4 regions of the Sporolactobacillus caesalpiniae genome follow, and region 2 is predicted to be linked to each of the others. Evidence: predicted binding sites of a transcription regulator. Region 2 holds the regulator's gene; each other region holds the start of a gene.
What was found. Region 2 encodes LexA, which represses DNA repair genes until DNA is damaged. Its sites were predicted from a motif close to CGAACATATGTTCG; they were not measured.
Positions count from the first base shown of each region.

Region 1: uvrB (excinuclease ABC subunit UvrB) is a predicted target of LexA. The motif match lies at 1,246-1,259, and genes of this name have one in related genera.
Region 3: addB (helicase-exonuclease AddAB subunit AddB) is a predicted target of LexA. The motif match lies at 950-963, and genes of this name have one in related genera.
Region 4: ABWW58_RS01285 (Rpn/YhgA-type helix-turn-helix domain-containing protein) is a predicted target of LexA. The motif match lies at 1,129-1,142, and genes of this name have one in related genera.

Region 1 covers NZ_JBEVCB010000002.1:542,558-544,766, forward strand. The annotation lists gene uvrB (excinuclease ABC subunit UvrB) at 1-1,139, opposite strand, end outside; gene ABWW58_RS05985 (AbrB/MazE/SpoVT family DNA-binding domain-containing protein) at 1,391-1,681, opposite strand; gene ABWW58_RS05990 (cell division protein) at 2,099-2,209, opposite strand, start outside.
Region 2 covers NZ_JBEVCB010000006.1:54,717-56,925, forward strand. The annotation lists gene lexA (transcriptional repressor LexA) at 750-1,364, opposite strand; gene yneA (cell division suppressor protein YneA) at 1,525-1,818, shown strand; gene ABWW58_RS12650 (YneF family protein) at 2,168-2,209, shown strand, end outside.
Region 3 covers NZ_JBEVCB010000002.1:365,141-367,349, reverse strand. The annotation lists gene ABWW58_RS05155 (phosphatase PAP2 family protein) at 1-50, shown strand, start outside; gene ABWW58_RS05150 (peptidylprolyl isomerase) at 94-531, shown strand; gene ABWW58_RS05145 (thiamine-binding protein) at 555-845, shown strand; gene addB (helicase-exonuclease AddAB subunit AddB) at 1,059-2,209, shown strand, end outside.
Region 4 covers NZ_JBEVCB010000001.1:280,787-282,995, forward strand. The annotation lists gene ABWW58_RS01275 (endonuclease MutS2) at 1-289, shown strand, start outside; gene trxA (thioredoxin) at 385-702, shown strand; gene ABWW58_RS01285 (Rpn/YhgA-type helix-turn-helix domain-containing protein) at 1,207-2,055, shown strand.

The DNA.
Region 1 (2,209 bases), on a different contig from region 2:
AATTCCTCGAATTTCAGCGGCCGGTTATCCTTCGCCGAAGGCAGGCGGAATCCATGGTCAACGAGCATGTTCTTTCGGGCCTGGTCACCGTTGTACATCGCGCGAATCTGTGGGAGTGTGGCGTGCGATTCATCAACCATAATTAAGAAATCCTTTGGAAAATAGTCCATGAGCGTATACGGTGATTCTCCCGGTTTTCGGAACGTCAAATGTCTGGAATAGTTCTCAATGCCTGAGCAGAAGCCAACCTCTTCCATCATTTCCAGATCATAGCGCGTGCGCTGTTCCAGCCGCTGTGCTTCCAGCAGCTTTCCGTTTTCGTTAAGTACGTTTAAACGGTCCTCAAGCTCTTTTTGAATATTCACGATTGCTCGTTTCATTTTTTCCTGGCCGGTAACAAAGTGAGAAGCCGGGTAAATGGCTACATGTTCGCGTTCACCGACAAGCTCTCCGGTCATCGGATCCATTTCCGTCAGGCGCTCAATTTCATCACCGAAAAATTCGACGCGAATACAGTGGTCGTCACGCGACGCCGGGAAGATCTCGACAACATCGCCGCGCACACGAAACGTACCGCGGGTAAAGTTTATGTCGTTGCGCGCGTATTGGATATCGACGAGCTGACGCAGCATCGCGTCCCGCTCCTTCACCATGCCCGGTCTGAGTGAGAGCACCATTGACCCGTACTCTTCAGGAGAACCTAAACCGTAAATGCAGGACACACTGGCGACAATAATCACGTCACGCCGCTCGAACAATGAACTTGTGGCCGAGTGGCGCAGCTTGTCAATCTCGTCATTGATGCTCGAATCTTTTTCGATATAGGTATCCGTCTGCGGAATATAGGCTTCCGGCTGATAATAATCATAATAGCTGACAAAATATTCAACGGCATTGTTCGGGAAAAATTCCTTGAATTCATTATAGAGCTGCCCGGCAAGCGTTTTATTGTGTGCAATGACCAATGTCGGCTTATTCACCTGAGCAATGACATTCGACATGGTAAATGTTTTGCCTGTTCCTGTCGCTCCAAGCAATGTCTGGTGTTTTTCACCGTCCATAATCCCATTGACGAGTGACCGAATCGCTTCCGGCTGATCACCTTGCGGCTGAAAATGGGACGCAAGCTGAAAATCCATAGTAACGTCCTCCAATCTTTTCTCGTTTTTCTATGAATAACGTGCATTATTTGTCCAAGATAGAAAAATTGTTTCTTAAATTATAGCATAACTACACAGCAGAAAGCGAACGGACATTCCCAATATTTTTCATCACCGCAGCTTAGCAGATAAAAGCATAAACAGGATAACCAGTACGGACTTTTTCTATGATTGAGCGAAATTAAAAAACTCCCATGGCAAAACGCCACAGAAGTTCTCTTCGGAATCATTTACGAATTAATATCTTCGCCAATATACTTTTCAATTTCATCCACAATTTTTTTTGCCACTTTGCGACTCAGAATCAGCTTTCCATTCGCAAGTACCAAATTATCCGGCGACACCTCATTCGTAATCTGGCATGCCATATTAGGCACATATTTTTTGAAAATAATCCGTTCATCTTCAGTGAAGATTTCGAGCGGATCACCCTCCTTGATATTCAAAGTTCTCCTAAGCTCAATCGGAATAACGACACGTCCTAATTCATCAACTTTACGCACAATACCCGTCGATTTCAATATATAGGTCCCTCCTCTCCATCTTATCCAGGCCAAGTCAAGCAGATGTTGTCTATTAATTATACTACCACGTTATAGGTATGACTGTGTAAACGGTTTAAAAAAAATAAACAAAAATTCACTTTACTGTACTCGATTTCAAATTCAGTCACTTTTTAACATTGGCAAGCACATATAAAAAAGAAAAGATTAGAGAAAACGAGTATAGCCGATCCGGCGCTAAAAGAACCACTACTAACGTCAAGTACGTCCCAGAGCGAATTTTCCTAGCAACTAACGATCATCCTCCACAATTCAACTGGTATCCTCGATCTGCGGGCAGCGCTTCATTTAGAGCCTTGGTTTCGATTTCATGGTATGTCGGTAAACACTTCTTACCTTTCCATTCCAAATCGATCATAGTATTCGAATTGACGTTCAACTATTTGTCTTTTGTTTTAATTTCCATTGGTCGTTTTCTAGGAAAAGCAAGCCGATCTTATAGTCATCGTCCTCATGAATCGGACCCTTCACGAAACGCTGCTCGCC
Region 2 (2,209 bases):
TTTTGTAATTCAGTTGGAGAGTTGGGAAAAACCGGGCACAGCCCGGTCCTTACTTCCGCAGGATGCAGTGACTTTCGCTAAATGCGGTTTTGAATCATCAAGCTTGTCTTGAACAAACAGTTCTAGTTCATGAATCATTTTGATCCTTAATTAAGTAACGTGGCCGGAATAAAATAAGCGGAGATTTTCCGGCTATTTGCATCATGGTGCTTGTTTTACAGGTAAATAAGGGTAATTTTTCCGCTTATGCACGGAAAAGCCCTCTATTTTCACGTTTTTCGATGCGATAAGCGGAATTTTTCCGTCTATTTAAGCTATTTTTTCATTCATTTTCTAAATAAGCGGAATTTTTCCGTTTATTTCTTAGATTGGGCGGCTTACCTAATCGTCCATCCGAATCTTATGACCATATCGTCGTACCGGCAAGGCAAAACGATAAACTTTCTTTACCTGTTAGGAAAAACCAAGCTGTGCTTGGCCTTAAACCATACTGATTTTTGTGTACGCTCCGATTGTTCGCTTGGGGCGATCTGGAAGCCTCCTCGAACAGACCATTATCTGCGGGGAGCTCCCTGCCTCGCAATCAACAGAGACGCTCCTGCAGGCATCTCACCTTTCATATCTTTAAAATGCCACTTATCTTAGTATCCGGACCAAAATCATCCTTTCTTGCTTATAGAAAAACCTCGGAAGATCACTAGTTTCTCCGAGGCTTTTGCATACATTGTTCTTTGAATCTGTGTATCAGGTTATTTGATTGACCGGAAGACACCAACGACTTTCCCAAGAATAACACAATTATCAAGTAATATTGGATCCATCAGTGAGTTTTCCGGCTGAAGTCTTACATGGTCTTTTTCCTTAAAGAAACGCTTAACAGTTGCTTCGTCCTCATCGGTCATCGCAACAACAATTTCACCATTTTCAGCTGTATGCTGCTGTCGGACGATTACCTTGTCTCCATCAAGAATGCCTGCGTTGATCATGCTTTCGCCGGATACGTTAAGAATAAATGCGTCAGCATCCTCAACCATTGAACTTGGAATGGGAAAATATTCTTCAATATTTTCAATGGCGCTGATTGGGAGCCCGGCGGTTACTTTTCCAATAACAGGAATATTTACTGTCTTTTCCGTAAATACATCATTGTCATGGTCCAACACTTCAATAGCTCTTGGTTTCGTGGGATCACGCCGGATATATCCTTTTTTTTCTAGGCGTGCAAGATGACCATGCACCGTTGAGCTCGATGCGAGTCCGACGGCGTCGCAAATTTCACGTACCGATGGTGGATAGCCTTTGCTCGCAACTTCATGTTTTATAAAATCTAATATAGACTGCTGCCGATTTGAGATTTTCATAATGCTTCTCCTTTTCCTTATCTTGTCAATAGTATACCATTCAAAAAAAACAGAAGCAAACATTTGTTCTAAAACCATTGACACAAATGCACGTTCGCATTAAGATAGTTACAACGAACAAAAGTTCTCGAGAACACACATTCCTTAGAGGGGGAAATTTTAAATGAATTTAGTTCCGAATAAAAAAACAAAAGGTCTTTCGTTTCTTATCTTGTTTTGTATTATGACAGTTGTTTTATTTTTGACATTAACAAATACAGTTGCTGCTGATCAAAATAACTATGAAAAAATTACGGTTAAAGCGGGGGATTCGCTTTGGTCTATTGCCACAAAATACCAAAATGAGAATCCAGGGCTCTCAAAACAGGCATTCGTCAGTTGGACAAAGAGTAAGAATGGATTAATCCGTGATCACATAATTCCAAATCAAAGGCTTATCATTCCGGTGAAAAAGTGAGTTGTTAAATTTATGAGTGGGTTATTTTACGTTGGCAGAAGTATGTTTTTGTGATATACTGTTATATAACAAAGGGATTTAGATGTTTATGTATTGGTACAAACGCTTTTTCCCTTTCTGATTTTTGGTGTTTGCGAAGTTTTTAACCGTTAATGATTTTACAATTATTAATGGCCATTTTTCATCCTCCTTCAGAAGAAAGCTTTTCTTATTATTATAAGAACACGCTTTCTTTTTTTTATCTATCTTTTGATGAAATGAACGATTTCAAGGAGTACAAGGTTGACCGGAAATCATGAGATAGTGTAAACTGAACTATGGATAATTGACACAAGGAGGAAGCATACGAATGCTCTGGTACATACTCGTGGGCGTCATTTGCTTGGCAGCC
Region 3 (2,209 bases), on a different contig from region 2:
TCGGGATATCAGCGATCGTCCTTATTTTTGTATATAATAGAAAGCGTTGACGACAAACCGCGCCGAGAAAAGGTGTCAGGACGGAGGATTTATATGAAAAAAGGTTCAATTACGATGGAAAACGGTGAAGTGATTGCTATTGATTTCTTCCCGGAAGATGCGCCGAATACGGTCGCTAATTTTGAAAAGCTGGCTAACTCAGGCTTTTATAATGGAGTGACTTTTCACCGTGTTATTCCCGGGTTTGTCAGCCAGGGCGGCGATCCGACAGGAACTGGGATGGGCGACGCAGGGTACACGATCAAGTGTGAGACGGATGGTAATCCGCGCAAACATGTTGCCGGGGCGCTTTCCATGGCACATGCCGGACGCGATACAGGATCATGTCAGTTCTTCATTGTCCATGAGCCGCAACCGCATTTGGATGGTGTTCATACGGTTTTCGGACAAGTAACGAGCGGATTGGAAACCGTGCTCGCCATGCAAAACGGCGATGTTATGAAAAACGTGAAGGTTTGGGACGAAGAGTAAAATGAATTCGGGGGATGCTACCGATGCCAATCAGCAATGTAGGACTTCAAATTCTGCCCTTTTCAAAAGAAAAGGACACATATGGACTGGTTGATGAAGCGATAAAAGTGATTCAAGAGTCCGGAGTGAAGTACGAAGTGACTGCGCTCGAAACGATTCTTGAAGGTGAACTTGACGAACTGCTCGATGTCGTAAAGAAAACCGTGTATGCGACAGTAGAAGCAGGTGCCGATGAAGTTGCAGCTGAAGTGAAAATTCATTTTCGTCCGCAGGGTACATCGATTGAGGAAAAAGTAGGTAAATACCGGAAATGAAATTTACACGGTTCAATATGAACAGGAAAAATAAAAGCCACAGAGGTGCGAATCTCTGTGGCTTTTACTTTTGGACATATAAAATAACAGCAAATGTAATTAAAAGAACAAACGTTCCCTGTGTGCTATAATTGTCGTATAAATGTATTGATAAACATTTGATCCGCATTTCGGATCTTTATTTATAGAACGATGATCAGGGGGAGAGAAACTATGTCTGTTCGATTTGTTTTGGGAAGACCGGGAACGGGGAAGACTGCGGATTGCTTGTCGGAAATTCGAAAGCAGTTGCGTGAACAGCCGGATGGGACACCGCTGATTTATTTGGTTCCCGAACACATGACGTTCAGCATGGAGTATACGCTGGCATCGACACCCGAATTGGGCGGTATGACTCGGTTAAATGTGTACAGCATGCCTCGTCTCGCCTTGCGCGTGCTGCAGCAATCCGGAGGAGCGACGCGGCGGCATTTGAATGCGACGGGTGTTTCCATGCTGCTGCGTAAGATTGTCGAGCAGAGTAAGAAGGATTTTCGCCTGTTCCGAAAAGCGTCGCAACAGAGCGGATTTTATGATCTGCTCAGTGATACGCTGATCGAGTTCAAGCGCTTTTGTCTTGAACCTGAAGAAATTGCTGCCGAAGCAGAACGAATTAATGGAGATCGTGCTGATCAGCTTCTCTTGAAGGACAAGCTTCATGACTTATCATTAATCTATCAGTCGTTCAATCAGGCTTTGGAAGGCAAGTACATTGATAGCGAAGATTATTTAAAATTAATGGTTGAGCGAATAGACGGTGCTGGCTTTCTTAAAAAGGCAGATGTTTGGATTGATGGCTTTCAAACGATGACACCGCAAGAAATGCTAGTTGTTGAACAACTGATGACAACGTGTAAGCATGTTACGATCGCACTTGGCACAGATCAAATCTACGATCGTGCACCTGACGAATTTTCGATGTTCCGGCATCCTGCACTCCTATTTTTGCAATTAAAGGAGAGGGCGGAATCGAGCGGGCAAACGATCGAACCGATTATCTTGAAAAGAGACGTGCACCGATCTGAAACAGATGCGTTGAGGAACATCAATCTGCATTTCGGACACTATCCTTATCAAGTGAGCGAGGCTACGGACGGAGTCGTGATGACTGAAGCCGCGAACCGTCGCGAAGAAGTGGAGCAGGCAGCGCGCAATATTATTACGAGTGCCCGAGCTCGAGGAGATCGTTATCGGGAAATGACCGTGCTTGTTCGCAATCTCGCGGATTATCGTGATTTAATTGAAACGATTTTTCAAGATTACCAGATCCCTTTCTTTATTGATCAGAAGAGTCCGATGAAGCATCATCCGTTGATTGAGTTTAT
Region 4 (2,209 bases), on a different contig from region 2:
AAAGAAAGTCAAACCGGTTGTGAACGTGCGTACATCGGGGCAAACCGTGCGTCCGGAATTGGACTTGCGCGGTGAGCGTTATGAAGACGCGATGCTTAAGGTCGAGAAGTATTTGGACGAGGCCTTGCTCGCCGGTTACGCGCGCGTCTCCATTATTCATGGGAAAGGAACCGGCGCGCTTAGAAAAGGCGTGACTCAATTGATTGATCGTCATCCACGTGTGAAAGCGTCACGATTAGGTGCACAAGGCGAGGGCGGAAGCGGCGTGACCGTCGTTGAATTCAAGTGACGCGGGCGCCAAGCTGAATAATGGCATCTGCTTCTTGCACATGCTATACTTTGTGACATAGAGCATTTTGAACTTTTTGAGGAGGTTTTTCAGTAATGGCAATTAGTCAGGTAAATGATGCAAATTTTACGGATGAAACGTCAAAAGGACTCGTACTTGCTGATTTTTGGGCAACATGGTGCGGACCATGCAAAATGATGGCTCCAGTTCTTGAAGAAGTTGATTCCGAATTAGCGGATAATCTTAAAATTGTTAAGTTGGATGTTGATGAAAATCAAGCTACTGCGAGCAAGTACGGAGTTATGAGCATCCCAACGATGTTCTTGTTCAAAGATGGCGAAGTGGTCGACAAAGTTGTTGGTTTCCAGCCGAAAGAAGCATTGGCTGAACGTATCAAGCAGCATATCGGCTGACAGCTAAGCAATTGAATTAAGTAATTCACCGAAACCGGGACGTATCGCTCACATGCGACAACGCCCGGTTTTTTTTATTGTCTAGGGAATTATCTGAATTTTAGTTAACTCGTTTTAGAACTTCTGGAGAAACGGAACCTGGCTACACAAAGCAGCGGAATCCTCAACAACCACTTTGGTTGATTCAGGTAAACCGCATCTCAAGCAGGTGAACGAATAACTTGGCAGATGATTGAAAACTTCATCAGTTAAGCGGCAGCAACTGTAACAGGTGAATTGATCGCGGGTCGCCTTTATGAATGGTTCGAGTGCAGTGCCTATGCTCGATAGAAGACGAAACCGATACTGAATCTTCGGTCATACACATCAACTGTCCAAAATAATTGACGCATTTTATTTCAATATAAGGTATACTAATAGCCAACACGACCGTTTGTTCTCTTCTCGATTCGTTCCACACATTCCTTTCGCATGACCGAAACATACCTCGCAAGGAGGCTTCCTATGTCTATAGACCACGACCGACGCTTTAAAGTCCTGCTGCACGAGTTTTTTGATGAATTTCTCGAAGCCTTCTTCCCAAAAATTTACCAGGCGCTTGATCTTTCCGAGAAAAAATTTCTTTCCGAGGAACTGTTCGCAGATATGATCGAAGGCGACAAAAAACGGGCAGATGTTATCGCGGAAACGAAGCTGAAATCAAAAAAAGACGTCATTCTGATTGTCCATCTTGAAGCACAGAATTATTACCAAGAAGATTTTTCTGAACGGATGTATATCTATTACAGCATGATCTATCTGAAATTTCGAAAACCTGTTTTACCAATCGCCATTTTCAGTTATGATGGAGTTAGAGATGAATCGGACGAATTTGTGGTGAAAGTGCCTCATCTAATGATTGTTAGCGAGTTCCATTTTTTGAAACTCGAACTTTCCAGAATGAACTGGCGAAAATTTATGAACAGCAATAATCCGGCCGCCGCCGCGCTGATGAGCAGGATGAACTACTCGAAAAGGGAACGTGTACAAGTACGACTCGCTTTTATTAGGCAAATGATCCACATGCATCTTGGAGAAGCGCGTGAGAGCATGATCAATGGATTTTTCGAGACCTATCTTCAATTAGAAAAGGAAGAGGTGGATCAATTGATGGACCAAGCGAAAAAACTCCCAGACGAAATTCGAGAAGAAGTGCTCAAGTGGCCCAATTCCTTTTATGATCGCGGAAAGAAAGAGGGAATTGAACAGGTTGCCCGGAAGCTGCTGCAAAAAGGAATGAGTCATGCTGAAATCAGTGAATTGACCGGATTGAGCGAAGCAGCGATTAAATCGATGGCAGGCGCCGTTGAATGAGCTGAATTATAGAGTTCACCCAATGAATGATCACCTGTCATATTTGCTAGTACAGGGAAAGATGAATCCTCGTGTTTCAAGAATCGTTTTGGAGCACGAGGGTCATTTTTTTATTAGGAGACCAGCCTGAGAAAACTCGGCAATTCATTGCCGA